Regions from separate parts of the Solibacillus sp. FSL W7-1472 genome, predicted to be linked through region 1. Evidence: predicted binding sites of a transcription regulator. Region 1 holds the regulator's gene; each other region holds the start of a gene.
What was found. Region 1 encodes LexA, which represses DNA repair genes until DNA is damaged. Its sites were predicted from a motif close to CGAACATATGTTCG; they were not measured.

Region 1 (4,445 bases):
ATCCATGAAAATCTCCACATCATTATAGCCGAATGTTTTCGCATACTTTGTCAGCTCTTCTTGCTGACGTACTAGTGACGTTTCCTGTGTATTTTTATCCGTACTGACACGGCAATAAATTACTGCTTTAGTTTTTATCATTGTTCCCTCTCACTACTTTAATCGATTGCATATCAGTGGATTCATTCAGCTGGGCAATGTATTGTGAATCTTTTTCTACAGGTACAACCAGTACTTGTCCTAAAACAACTTTTTCATCCAGCAATCCGTTTTCCTTTTTCACTTCATCGATCCAATCATGCTTAGCCATTTTACCACGGTATTGTTCTGCCAACGACCATAAAGTATCGCCATGCTCTATGCTAACGTGTTCGTATAATTCTATTTTATCGTCCTGCATCATGAATAAAGCAATCATAAGTACAGAGAATAGTAGAAACATTGATGTAAAGCCATTTAGTTTAGTTTTTTTCATTTGTAAAACCCTCTTTCGAATATATGTTCGGAATATTTGTTCTCATAATAATACGAACATATGTTTTTGTCAACCGTTTTTTCGAACTTATGTTTGCATTCGTGTTCGCATACTGCTATACTTACTTTAAGAAAAATAGCATGATAAAGAGGTGAGTTAGTTGACACAAAAAATTTCAAAGCGGCAGCAGGCTATTCTAACTTTTATAAAAGAGGAAGTTCGTTCTAAAGGCTATCCGCCATCAGTACGCGAAATTGGAGAAGCGGTAGGTTTAGCTTCCAGTTCAACTGTCCACGGGCATTTAGCTCGTTTAGAAAGTAAAGGGCTTATCCGTCGTGACCCTACTAAACCGCGTGCCATTGAAATATTGGACCAGGAAGAGATGAACATCACCAAACAAGGTGTCATCCATGTTCCGTTAATCGGTAAAGTTACAGCTGGTCTGCCTATTTCCGCAATCGAGGATATTCAGGAATATTTCCCGTTGCCGGATGCTTACGGCTCACCGGAAGAAGAACTATTTATGCTTGAAATTATGGGTGAATCCATGATTGAAGCCGGAATTTTAAATGGGGATTATGTAATCGTCAAAAAAACGTCTACCGCGAACAATGGAGAGATTGTTGTAGCAATGACGGAAGATGATGAAGCGACAGTCAAACGCTTTTACAAAGAAAAAACTCATTTCCGCTTACAGCCTGAGAACAGTTCAATGGAGCCGATCATTGTCAATCAGGTTTCTATTTTAGGTAAAGTAGTCGGCCTCTATCGAAATATTCATTAATCAGAAGCTTGCCATTCTAATAGAATCGGCAAGTTTTTTAATGGAATAAAAAAACTCAGCCGTAAACGACTGAGCCTTTTATTACTTATGGCATGCTTCTATAAAACTTTTAAATAAGCGCTGTGCATAAACATCCCCGTTTGGCGCCAATTCTTCCGGGTGCCATTGTACCGCCACACAATACGGATGGGAATTGTGTTCAATTCCTTCAATAATGCCGTCTTTCGCAACTGCCGAAACAAGAAGTCCTTCCCCTAACTTTCCTACAGATTGATGGTGAAAAGTGTTAACACGGAATGTTTCTTCTGTAAAAATCTCCTTAAATTTCGGTGTCTTCACTTCAACGGTATGTGCCAATTCTCCACGCTTTGAAGGTTGTTTATGTAAGATTGTATTCTCTACCTGTGATGGTATATCCTGAATTATCGTACCTCCGAATGCAACATTCATAATTTGTTGTCCACGGCAAATACCTAGAACAGGCATTTGTCTTTTAAAGGCTGCCTTCATTAATAAAAGATCGCTGTCATCACGCTTTCTAACAACACTACCGATATGACGGTGCGGTTCCTCATTAAACAATAATGGATCGATATCCGCTCCACCAATTAATACGAGGCCATCAACTAAATTTAATACTGCTTCTACGTTTTCTTCCGTAGCATTCGGTATACAAATTGGTATACCCCCCGCTAGTTCTATCGACGTCAAATATGCGTTGTTTATATCCAATTTCTTGTCAAAATCATACATTGTTAATCCAATAATCGGTTTCATTCATTCTATCCCCTTACAATTTAAAGATAATTCCAATTATTTAAATTATACTATTTCGTTAAGCTAAGTTACTACAAAAATATAAAAGGATTGCCTGATTGCAACCCTTTCCCTTTTAAACAATTTCCAGTTGTTTTATAAAATACTGTTTAATTTCTTTCCAGTTGTTCACACGCATGAAACCTTCTTCTGATCGATTGTACGGCATCGAATACAATATACCTGTTCCTTTAAATGACTTGAGTTGGCGTGGGCTATCGTCAATTAAATAATCAGTATGTATTACCGCTTTATTTCCACAAAACACTATGTTCTGTGTTTTAATAAATGGTAAATACTCCATTAACCAATCGTACTTCGCTGTAAATGACCCGGGTACATCCATGGCAGCTGTCGCAATATAAATCTCATAATGCTCCTGCAGCTCTCGAATGACATCAATTGCATCTTCATCCAGTACTTTTAAATCTCTGAAATAGCCGGGCTCATTTAATAGAGCAAATAATTTTTTCGCATCTTCTCTAGGTAAATCGCGCTGTGTCGTCAGAAGAAATTCTTCATCGGTAAAATTTGTCCCGAAATTCTCGTTATATGTAACACATAATTTCGAATAAAAGTCAGCCAGCACCTGGTCCATATCGATGGCAATGCTTTTTTTCATGTAATAGCCTCCTTGAAAATTCCTAATTTTAGTTTATACAATTGTATGGCGAAAAAACAAGGTATAACTCTTTACAATTAACAGCGTACATATTTACGTTTAAAGCCGATTCGTCCTTTTTCCACCTGTTTTTCTATTTCAGCAAAAGCGTGCAGCAAACCCGGCTTTTTCCCTTCACGTTTCGTTTCAATTGGCCCGATTTCCTTAGCGAATTGGACAGCCTCTTCATGTAGAGGTTTAAATGAAACACCTACTGTCATGACAAAGTTATTCATTGCTACTTGTGTACGTGGTGGTGCTTGACGGATATTTTGTTTTACATACTCAAGCATACCCAATAATTTTTCTTTTGAAAATTCTTCATCTTTACGATTGCCGAGCTGCCAGCAGTAACAATGCCAACCTGCCGACATTTTTAGTTCCTCACCACTTGCAATCCATTTATCGCTTACTTCTTGCGCAATATCGGATTCAGCCAAAGTCACTGCAACAACATAATCGGAAATCATATAAAAATAGGCTTGTTCAATCCAGCGATCGTAATCTTCTTCAGTCATTGCTTTCGGATCCGCAATAACCCCGGCAAAATACATTGCATCATAGTTGCCTGTCGCATAAAGCTGTTCAGCCAGCTCCTGATTTATTTTTATTTGTTTTACATACGGTTTCATCGAGCCAGTCGTTACACCGAATAACGGCTCCTTTGCTCCATTGGACATATAAATCTTTTTTGTACGCTCTTTACCCAATGCCTCTAATTCTTGCATCATTGTATCAAGTTTCATAATAGCCTCCTTATGTTCAATCGGTAAATTTTAATCCTTCTTATTATACGATTTATATACTTATCATTCCAAGGTACTGAAGCATTGGTGATCGCACATTTAAAATTTTTAAAAAATTGGCAATTGATTTAACCGAATAATAAAGCAACCTCTGAACAGAATAATGTCAGGAGGTGATTTTGATGTCAAAAAATAAAAACATCAATAACAAGAATAACGCCGAATTCGGAATGGAAACGGATGTTAACCAAGTAATGCAGCAAAACCAAAAAGCTGAAGCTAAAAAGCAACAAGCTTCTGGTGCGTTTGCAAATAGCGGTTTGCAGAAGAAACTGAATTCAATGAATGCTGAGTTTGGTATGGAAACAAACGTTAACCAGGTGAAACAGCAAAACCAGCAAGCTGAAGCTAAAAAGCAACAAGCTTCTGGTGTGTTTACAAACAGTGGTTTACAGAAAAAACTCACTTCAATGAACGCTGAGTTTGGGATGGAAACAGATGTTAACCAGGTAAAACAGCAAAACCAGCAAGCTGAAGCTAAAAAACAGCAAGCTTCTGGCTCTTACGGTAAAAACCGTTTCCAAAACGGCAATAAATAATGCATTATTGAACCGGCAATTTATATTGCCGGTTTCTTTTATATTATACGAATAAATTACAACAGTTATTTTGGTTAAAATTGAATACGACTATACAAAAAAAATGCAAAAAAAAGAGCTGGAATTTTAGCCCCAGCCCTTTCTTCTTAGTACATTTTCATATATTGGTCGCGTTCCCACTGGTGAACAGTTGAACGGTACATATCGAACTCAATTTCTTTTGCTTCTTTAAAGTTCGCATAGATATGGTTGCCTAATGCTCTTTGAACCACTTCATCTTTTGCTAGTAATGCTAATGCATCATCTAAAGCTGCAGGCAGATTATCGATGCCGTTAGCTTTACGCTCTTCTTCGCTCATTACAT
Region 2 (4,445 bases), 1.7 Mb from region 1:
ATCCAATTTATTTAACTCACCCGTAGATTTTCAATTTTCCCGACAAGCCTTTATTTTATTTCCGGTACAAATGGGACTACGCATTACGCAAAGGATTTGGTACAATTATTCGTACGGTAGGTGAGAATATGGATGGAACAATTTTGATTGAAATTTTAAAAGGGATTGGCCGATTTTTTATAAATCCTTTGTTTTATGTCGCCATCATTTCCGCAGTTTATTTAGGATATCGCCGAGTGAAGCGCGAACGAAGGTATTTTAACCGACGGATACTAGGTGGCTGGTCCGAGCTGAAAAATATGCTTGCGATGGGTTTTATGCTGTCCGTTATTATTTCCTTATTTAGTCTTGTAATAGGCTTAACAGTATCACTCGAATTATTGACAATTGTTTTTATTGTAAGTTTCGTAGGTTTACTCATTTATATGTATCAATTATTATCGCCAGCGATTGTGATGGCGGTTGCTTTTTGTGGAATCGTTTGGATGCAATGGCAAGATTGGTCATATACAATCGGAACACTCGAATTGGCAGGCAGAAATGTTACAAATGATCTTGTTATGACAATTCCAATGATGACGGGGCTCTTACTCATGGCGGAGGGAATTTTAATTCGCCGGTATGGTGCCCGTTTTGCTTCACCGATTGTGGAGAAAACAAAGCGTGGATTAAATGGGATAGGCTATTTCAGTAAGCAGCTTTGGATTTTACCTGTCTTTACGATTATTCCAGGTGAAGGCATTCAAAACTTTGCGCCTTATTGGCCACAATTTACAATCGGAGCAGAACAGTTTTCGATCATTGTTTTCCCGTTTATTATCGGATTCCAGCAGATGGTGCGCCAAAAGCTGCCGATGAATGTGTATCCTCAAATGGGACGCTCGATTATTATGATAGGACAATTTGTGCTGGTTGTCGGACTAGCGGCTTATTTCCTGCCGATACTAGGTGCAGCTGCATTAGCACTAGGTGCAATTTCCCGTACAATTATCGGTATTCATTATAGCCGCTCAGAGGACCGCAACAGTTATGCTGTTGTACGCAGTGATAAAGGTGTGATGATTGCCGGCATTTTACCAGATTCTCCTGCTGAGAAAATGGGACTTGCTGCAGGTGAAATTATTAAACGTGTAAATGGACAAGATGTTTTTACAGAAGAAGATTTGTACAAAGCATTGCAGATTAATGCTGCCCATTGTCGCTTGGAAGTGCTTGATCATTCAGGTGAATTGCGTCTAGCCCAGCATGTTGTCCATCGAGATGATAACCATAAAATTGGATTATTAGTTGTTAGTTAATTTCAAAAGAATCTCGTTAAGACGAGGTTCTTTTTTTTGGTGAAAACGGGTATAAAGAAATTATGTTAAGATTAAATTGTACTAGACAACATTGTGTAGCTTCAGGAATTTTTATCGTTTTTGGTAGGGGTGAGCTGTTATGTTAGATTGGATGACAATCGATAATATTGAAACAATTGTAGAAAAATATAAACTGTTAGGTCCGTTTTTCGGCATTTTTTTAACGTTCCTGGAATCATTTATTCCTGTATTGCCGCTGTTTGTAATCATCATCGCCAATGCTGCAGCTTACGGGTTATTTTGGGGGTTTTTACTGTCATGGCTTGGAACGGTCGCAGGCTCCTACATGTTCTTTCTCATGATTCGCATGTTTGGGAAGTATCGTCTTTTCCGTCGGATTAAAGAGCAGAAACAAGTGAAAAAACTGATTAACTGGGTGGACATTAGAGGATTTACACCATTGTTTGTGCTGCTGTGCCTGCCATTTACACCTGTTGTCGTTGTCAATACGGTCGCGGGATTATCCAATATAAAAAAGAAATATTATTTTTTGACTCTCCTTATATCAAAACCGATCTTGATCTTCTTGATTAGCTATTTAGGCAGTGATCTACGTGATATTTTAACCTCTCCTGGAAAACTTATTATTTCAGCTGTGATTATTTTAATTATTTGGGGAATCGGCAAATTGATCGAACACATTTTAAATAAGCGTGTGGAAAGAGATTTGCGTGAGATTGGAAAATTACGAAAACATAAATAAAAATGCTTCAGTCTTGTCTTTTAACAAATTGTGAAAAGACAGGGCTTTTTTGTATGATGGCAATTAATGCGCGAACATGCATTCTTATATTATAATAGAAGAAAGAAATAGAAGTGAGGTGGGAATTGTGACGTTACGAGTTATAACAGGACGGGCAGGCACGGGGAAAACGACTTTGATACACCGTGAAATAGTCAATGAGTTAAAAACAAATATATTTGGATATCCAATTTTTATTTTAGTTCCTGACCAAATGTCGTTTACAACGGAATATGAGCTGACGACGAACTATGACATTGAAGGAATGATGCGTGCACAGGTTATGACATTCAAACGGCTGGCCTGGTTTGTGCTGCAAAATGAAGGAGGTATCGCCCGCGAACGTATTGACGGCACAGGGTACCGCATGCTGTTACGACGTATTTTGGAAGAACATCAGGAAGAGTTCCTATTATTTAAACGCGCGGCAGGTAAACCCGGTTTTACGAAAGAAGTCGAGCAGATTTTAAAGGAATTCAGCCAATATCATATCGATGTGGAAACAATCGAGCCATTGATCGAGTCATTAAGATTAAATGGGGCAAGTGAAGTACTGCTTCATAAATTACATGACCTGAATATTATTTTAAAGCAGCTGCATGAACGGATCGGGACAGATTATATTGATGGCGATGGCTATTTCCCGCTGCTAATTGAACGCATTCCGAAAATGGAAAGCTTGCGCAATACCGATATTTATCTGGACGGGTTTGTTTCGTTTAATGGACAGGAATTTGCCATTTTAAAAGAGCTGCTTATTTATGCGAAGAGTGTCACAATTGTGCTCCCGATGGAAGACCCGCAAATGGATCTACTGGAAGGCTCGGTATTTTACAGAGCTGCGATGACGTATGACAAAATAAAGAATGAGCTGCAAAAGTTACGATTCGAACGAGGAATTGATATTGAAGAGGAGCCGCGTGTTCATTTAGAAGTAAACTACCGTGCGTCAAATCGGGACTTGCTCCATATTGAACATTGCTTCGACAAAATTACCGATAGACCAGTCGAATCAACGGGACACACGAAAATATTGGAAGGCGTAAATCCGCGCGCAGAAGTGCAAGGTATTGCCCAGGAAATTAAACAGCTCGTTCTGGAAAAGGGGCTGCGTTATAAAGATATCGGGATTATGTACCGTCAGGCAGATGTATATGATGCGATTATCGGAACGACCTTTACACAGTATGAAATTCCGTTTTTCTCAAATGAGAAGCGGGCGATGCTTTATCATCCGCTTATCGAATTTAGTCGATCTGTACTGGAAATTATCACAACTAACTGGAAATACGAACCGATTTTCAGAAGTATAAAAACAGATCTGTTCTTCCCATATGGAGCCAACTTAGTCGCGATGAGAGACAGAGCGGATATTTTGGAAAACTTCGTCATTGCGAAAGGGATTGTTCATGACCGTTGGATGAAAGAGGAAGTATGGCATTACCGCCGCTTTAAATCACTGGAAAAAGTAAACGCGGTCCAGACAGAAGACGAGCTGGAGCATGAACAGCTTTTGAAATCGGTACGAGACTTAATCCGTGAACCGGTACTGGCATTGCAAAACCGGTTGAAAGGCAAAAAGACTGGCCGTGAAATTGTCGTTGCACTGTATGAATTTATGGAGCAGCTTGATATTTATAAAAAACTGTTAAAAATGCAAGAGCAGGAAGAGCAGTCCGCTTCACTGCATCAGTCATTGGAGCATGAGCAGGCTTGGAATGGCTGGATTCATATTCTGGAGCAGTTTGACCTGATGTTCGGCGATAAAGTTATGCCGTTGAAAGAAGTTGCGCAAATTTTGGATGAAGGCTTTGAAACACTTGAATTTGCAAGTGTACCGCCGACATTGGATGAAGTGACCGTTTCGACTGTCGAGTTTGCGCGATTTGATAATAAAAAGGCGATTTTCGTAATCGGTGTCAATGACGGGGTGTACCCGATGCGTATGGAAGCGGGAGGTCTGCTGTCTGATGATGAGCGTGAAACATTTGAAAAAATCGATGTGGAACTTGCACCAGGTATAAAAAGCAGGCTCCTGCAGGAAAGCTTCCTGTTTTACCGGGCAATTTCTTCATCGACACAATATCTATATATTACGTATGCAAATGCAGACGAGGAAAGTAAAAGCAAACTGCCTTCACTTTATATTAACCGCCTTCACAGCATGTTTGAAATGACGGAAAACCGCGGTACACCAGATGAACAATCGGTTCGTACACTGCCACATCGGAAAATTGCGATGGACCCGCTTGATGAGTTCCAAAAAGACAATGTGCTCAATTATATACAGCACCCATCACCAGCAATTGGCTTCTTAATGACCCAGCTGAAGCAGGCGCAGCACG
Region 3 (4,445 bases), 910 kb from region 1:
TTTACGAGCCCATTGTTTAGATGGAGCTGCAATGACCGTCCAGCTAATTTTATCTGACTGAACATATTGACGATATTTGTTCAATGCAGTGCCTGAAGCCTTTTGGAATGATGCAATACGTTTTGAATCAATGCCAGACAGTAAATCGGGGCTTTGGGATACGATGCTCATAAATGCCGCACCTTCTTCAGCAAGCCATTCACGTTCCTGTACTTTCCAAGGCGGGAAGAAATCGAAAGAATCCGCCGGTGCCAACTCATATCGAGTACGTGTTATTTGATCATCTGTATAATCTACAAATACTTGTTTGGCTCCAATTTCATAAGCGATTTTTGTCACTACTTGTACAAAGGGTGCCGATTCGATAGAGGCTGCAATATACAAATATTGATTTGGCTGAATATTGACACCGATTTTTACTGCTAGTTCTGCGTATTTCGTTAGCTTTGCTTCGAACGTTGAATTCATTGATTCATTCCTCCAATAATTATCTTAAAAATTAGTTAATTCTTAACCTATTATTACTCATATTCCAGCTCAGAAAAGAACAATAATGTGTCAAAAATAAAAAAATCTTCTTATAACTAGTGTAAAGGAAGTTAATAAAAATTTAAATATACCGAAATAAGAAAAGACATCGTAATTTGGAGGTACTACATATGGATATTTCATCAGTTGTTGGGGTTATCATCGCCTTTATCGCCCTGTTATTCGGGATGTTTTTAAAGGGCGTTACACCGGAAGTGTTAATAAACCCTGCTGCTATTTTAATTATTATTTTTGGTACGATTGCTGCAGTTACAATCGCTTTCCCAATGAAGGAATTAAAAAGAATTCCAAAGCTTTTTAAAATTTTATTTTCAGAAACAAAACTCGCGAGTGATATCGACTTGATCAAAATGTTTTCACAATGGGCAGATTTAGCTCGTCGTGAAGGGCTATTGGCATTAGAAAGCAAAGCAGCTGAAATTGAAGATCCATTTTTAAAAAATGGACTGACATTAGCGATTGATGGACAAAACGCAGACTATATTCGCGATGTTTTAACAGAGGAAGTTGAAGCGCTGGAAGACCGCCATGCAAGTGGAGCAGGCATTTTTTCACAAGCAGGTACTTATGCACCGACACTTGGGGTATTAGGTGCTGTAGTAGGCCTTATTGCTGCATTAAAAGATATGTCTGATATTGATAAATTAGGACACGCCATTTCAGCGGCCTTTGTTGCGACATTATTAGGTATCTTTACTGGGTACGTATTATGGCATCCTTTTGCAAACAAGTTAAAACGTAAATCCGCTGTAGAAGTTAAGCAAAAGCTAATGATGATTGAAGGGATTTTATCCGTACTTGAAGGTGAAGCACCTAGAGTAATCGAGCAAAAGCTGGCTTCATATTTAACAATGGAAGAACGTAAGCAAATTACCGAAAGCGGGGCGGGTGGCCTTGGCAAAGAAGCGTAAAAGACATAAAAAGCATGAGGAACATATTGACGAGTCCTGGTTAGTACCTTATGCAGATATATTAACGTTATTACTAGCATTATTTATTGTACTTTTTGCATCAAGCTCAGTGGATGAGAAAAAATTGGAGCAAATGTCTGCAGTATTTAATAATATTTTTACCGGTGGCACAGGTGTAATGGACAACTCATCTATCATACAAACACCGGATAACTCTACACCAACAGGTATCTCTAAATATATGGAAGATCAGCAACGCCTACATGAAACGCAAAACCGTGTGGACGAGTTTATTGCGATTAATGAGCTGGAAGACCAGTTTGAAACGAAAATGACAGAAGAGGGATTATTAATTACCATCCGGGACAGTATTTTATTCGATATGGGACGAGCAGATGTGAAAGCGGAATATGCAACAATTGCTGACGAGCTTGCTCAATTATTAATGTTTGATCCACCGCGTAATATTGTCATTACTGGTCATACAGATAATGTACCGATTAAGACACCTGAATTCGATTCCAACTGGGATCTGTCTGTAATGCGTGCAGTAAACTTCATGAAAGAAATCGTTTCAGGAAATGAACAACTTGATTCCAAATACTTCAGTGTAAAAGGTTTCGGAGAATTCCAGCCGATAGCTACGAATGATACTAAAGAAGGCAGAGCTAAAAACCGCCGTGTTGAGGTGCTCGTACAGCCACGTATAGCAGAAAATGGCGATGTAATAGTAGAATAGCAAGAAAGCTGTTTGGAAGGGAAACTTTCCAAACAGCTTTTTTATTATGTCACAGCTCATAAAAGAAGAAAGTACTTCCATACTACGCAAGACGAAAAATTTAATATTAATTTGACATTACGTAAACAAAAGTTTATAATTATAAACAAATGTTTGATTAGAGGTGATAAAGTTGAATGAAAAGGAAAAATTGATTTTCCAATTAATAAAGAAGAATCCCTACTTATCACAACAGGAAATGGCAGAACAACTGGGAATGTCCAGGCCAGCGCTAGCTAATATAATCTCATCGCTTATAAAACGAGGGGAAATTTTAGGACGTGCCTATGTTTTGCCAGAGAAAAATCAAATCATTGCAATTGGTGGTGCCAATATCGATCGTAAATTCACTATTGAGCAAAATGTCCAATTAGGGACTTCCAATCCTGCTTCTGTTACAGAATCGGTAGGCGGTGTTGCCCGCAATATAGCTGAAAACTTAGGGCGGTTAGGTAACCGTGTTTCCTTAATTACTGTAATGGGTGAAGATCATGATAGTGCATTTATTGAACAAAATTGTAAGAGTATGATGAATGTGGATTTAGTAGAGAAATTAAACGATTATAATACAGGTTCTTATACAGCAGTACTTGATAATATGGGTGAACTGGTAATATCGATGGCAAATATGGCGATTTATGATCAGTTGTTGCCGAGTATTTTAAAAAAGCACGAAGCGATACTACAAAATGCCAGCTGTATTGTCATTGACTTAAACAGCCCGTTAGAAACAGTAGAATATATTAGGAATTTCGCAATAGAGCGTAATATCGCATTGGCGGTTATCCCTGTTTCTTCACCTAAGATGAAAAATATGTCGCAGGATCTGCACGGTATCCGTTACTTTATTTGCAATCGAGATGAAGCGGAAAGCTATTTAAATGTGAAGCTGGAAACATATAGCCAATATGAAAAGGCTGTTAACATGTTGTTGCAAAAAGGAGCGGAGCATGTTGTGCTCACTCTTGGCGAACATGGAGTAATGGTGGGGAACGAAGGTAATATAGTACACTACAAAGCCATTGCAACTAGAAATATAGTAGATGTTACAGGTGCCGGAGATGCTTTTGTTAGTGCATTTTTACATGGTGTATTAAACGATGAAGAGCTTGAAGAAGCAATCCAGCTCGGGTTGGTAAATGCATCGAAAACATTGCAATCGGATAAAACAGTACGTGAAGATTTAACAAAAGATAATTTAATTGAATGGAGGAATTTATAATGAAACAATATTTATCATATTCACAAGAGGTATTAGAAGCTAAAGAGAAAGGCTTACCAATCGTAGCGTTGGAATCAACGATTATTTCACACGGTATGCCATATCCTCAAAATGTACAAACAGCTCGTGAAGTAGAACAAATTATTCGTGATGGCGGTGCAGTACCGGCAACAATCGCATTAATCGATGGGAAAATTAAAATCGGCCTATCTGATGAAGAATTAGAAATGTTCGGTAATGCTCAAGGTGTAGCAAAAACAAGCCGTCGTGATATTGGCTATTTACTTGCAACAAAGAAAATCGGTGCAACTACTGTAGCGGCAACAATGATCTGTGCTGAGCTAGCTGGTATTGAACTATTCGTAACAGGCGGTATTGGTGGGGTTCACCGTGGCGCTGAAACTACAATGGATATTTCTGCAGACTTGGAAGAACTGGCAATGACAAATGTGGCTGTAGTATGTGCAGGTGCCAAATCAATTTTAGACATCGGCTTAACATTGGAATACCTTGAAACTAAAGGTGTACCGGTAATTGGTTACGGAACAGATAAATTGCCTGCATTCTATGCACGTGAAAGTGAATTCGATGTAAATATCCGCGTTGATTCTGCAGAAGAAACTGCTGCAATTCTACGTGCTAAGTGGGATTTAGGTTTACGTGGCGGTGCATTGATCGCAAATCCGATCCCAGTAGAAGATGCTATGGAATCAAGTGTTATTGACGGAATTATTGACAATGCATTAAATGAAGCGAAAGAACAAGGCATCGCAGGCAAAAATGTAACGCCATTCTTATTAGGTAAAGTGAAAGAGCTGACAGAAGGTAAATCACTGGATGCCAATATTGCCCTTGTTAAACATAATGCCCGTGTAGGTGCAAAAATTGCTGTCGAATTAAATAAATAATTAATATTTCCTGGGGAATAGGGAATAAAAAAAGAAGCTTGTCGAATTAATCGATGAGCTTCTTTTTCACACTATGC

Region 2: the regulator LexA is predicted to act here: its motif matches at 2,133-2,146, upstream of addB (helicase-exonuclease AddAB subunit AddB).
Region 3: the regulator LexA is predicted to act here: its motif matches at 2,342-2,355, upstream of MKY07_RS17100 (carbohydrate kinase).

Annotation. Positions count from the first base shown of each region.
Region 1 covers NZ_CP150208.1:2,493,565-2,498,009, forward strand. The annotation lists gene MKY07_RS12425 (recombinase family protein) at 1-141, opposite strand, end outside; gene MKY07_RS12430 (LysM peptidoglycan-binding domain-containing protein) at 128-475, opposite strand; gene lexA (transcriptional repressor LexA) at 636-1,259, shown strand; gene MKY07_RS12440 (gamma-glutamyl-gamma-aminobutyrate hydrolase family protein) at 1,341-2,036, opposite strand; gene MKY07_RS12445 (5'-3'-deoxyribonucleotidase) at 2,152-2,697, opposite strand; gene MKY07_RS12450 (DNA alkylation repair protein) at 2,775-3,482, opposite strand; gene MKY07_RS12455 (gamma-type small acid-soluble spore protein) at 3,665-4,081, shown strand; gene glnA (type I glutamate--ammonia ligase) at 4,228-4,445, opposite strand, start outside.
Region 2 covers NZ_CP150208.1:759,152-763,596, forward strand. The annotation lists gene MKY07_RS03605 (PDZ domain-containing protein) at 129-1,298, shown strand; gene MKY07_RS03610 (TVP38/TMEM64 family protein) at 1,438-2,061, shown strand; gene addB (helicase-exonuclease AddAB subunit AddB) at 2,189-4,445, shown strand, end outside.
Region 3 covers NZ_CP150208.1:3,408,006-3,412,450, reverse strand. The annotation lists gene MKY07_RS17115 (aminopeptidase) at 1-468, opposite strand, end outside; gene motA (flagellar motor stator protein MotA) at 660-1,460, shown strand; gene motB (flagellar motor protein MotB) at 1,444-2,199, shown strand; gene MKY07_RS17100 (carbohydrate kinase) at 2,372-3,460, shown strand; gene MKY07_RS17095 (pseudouridine-5'-phosphate glycosidase) at 3,460-4,368, shown strand.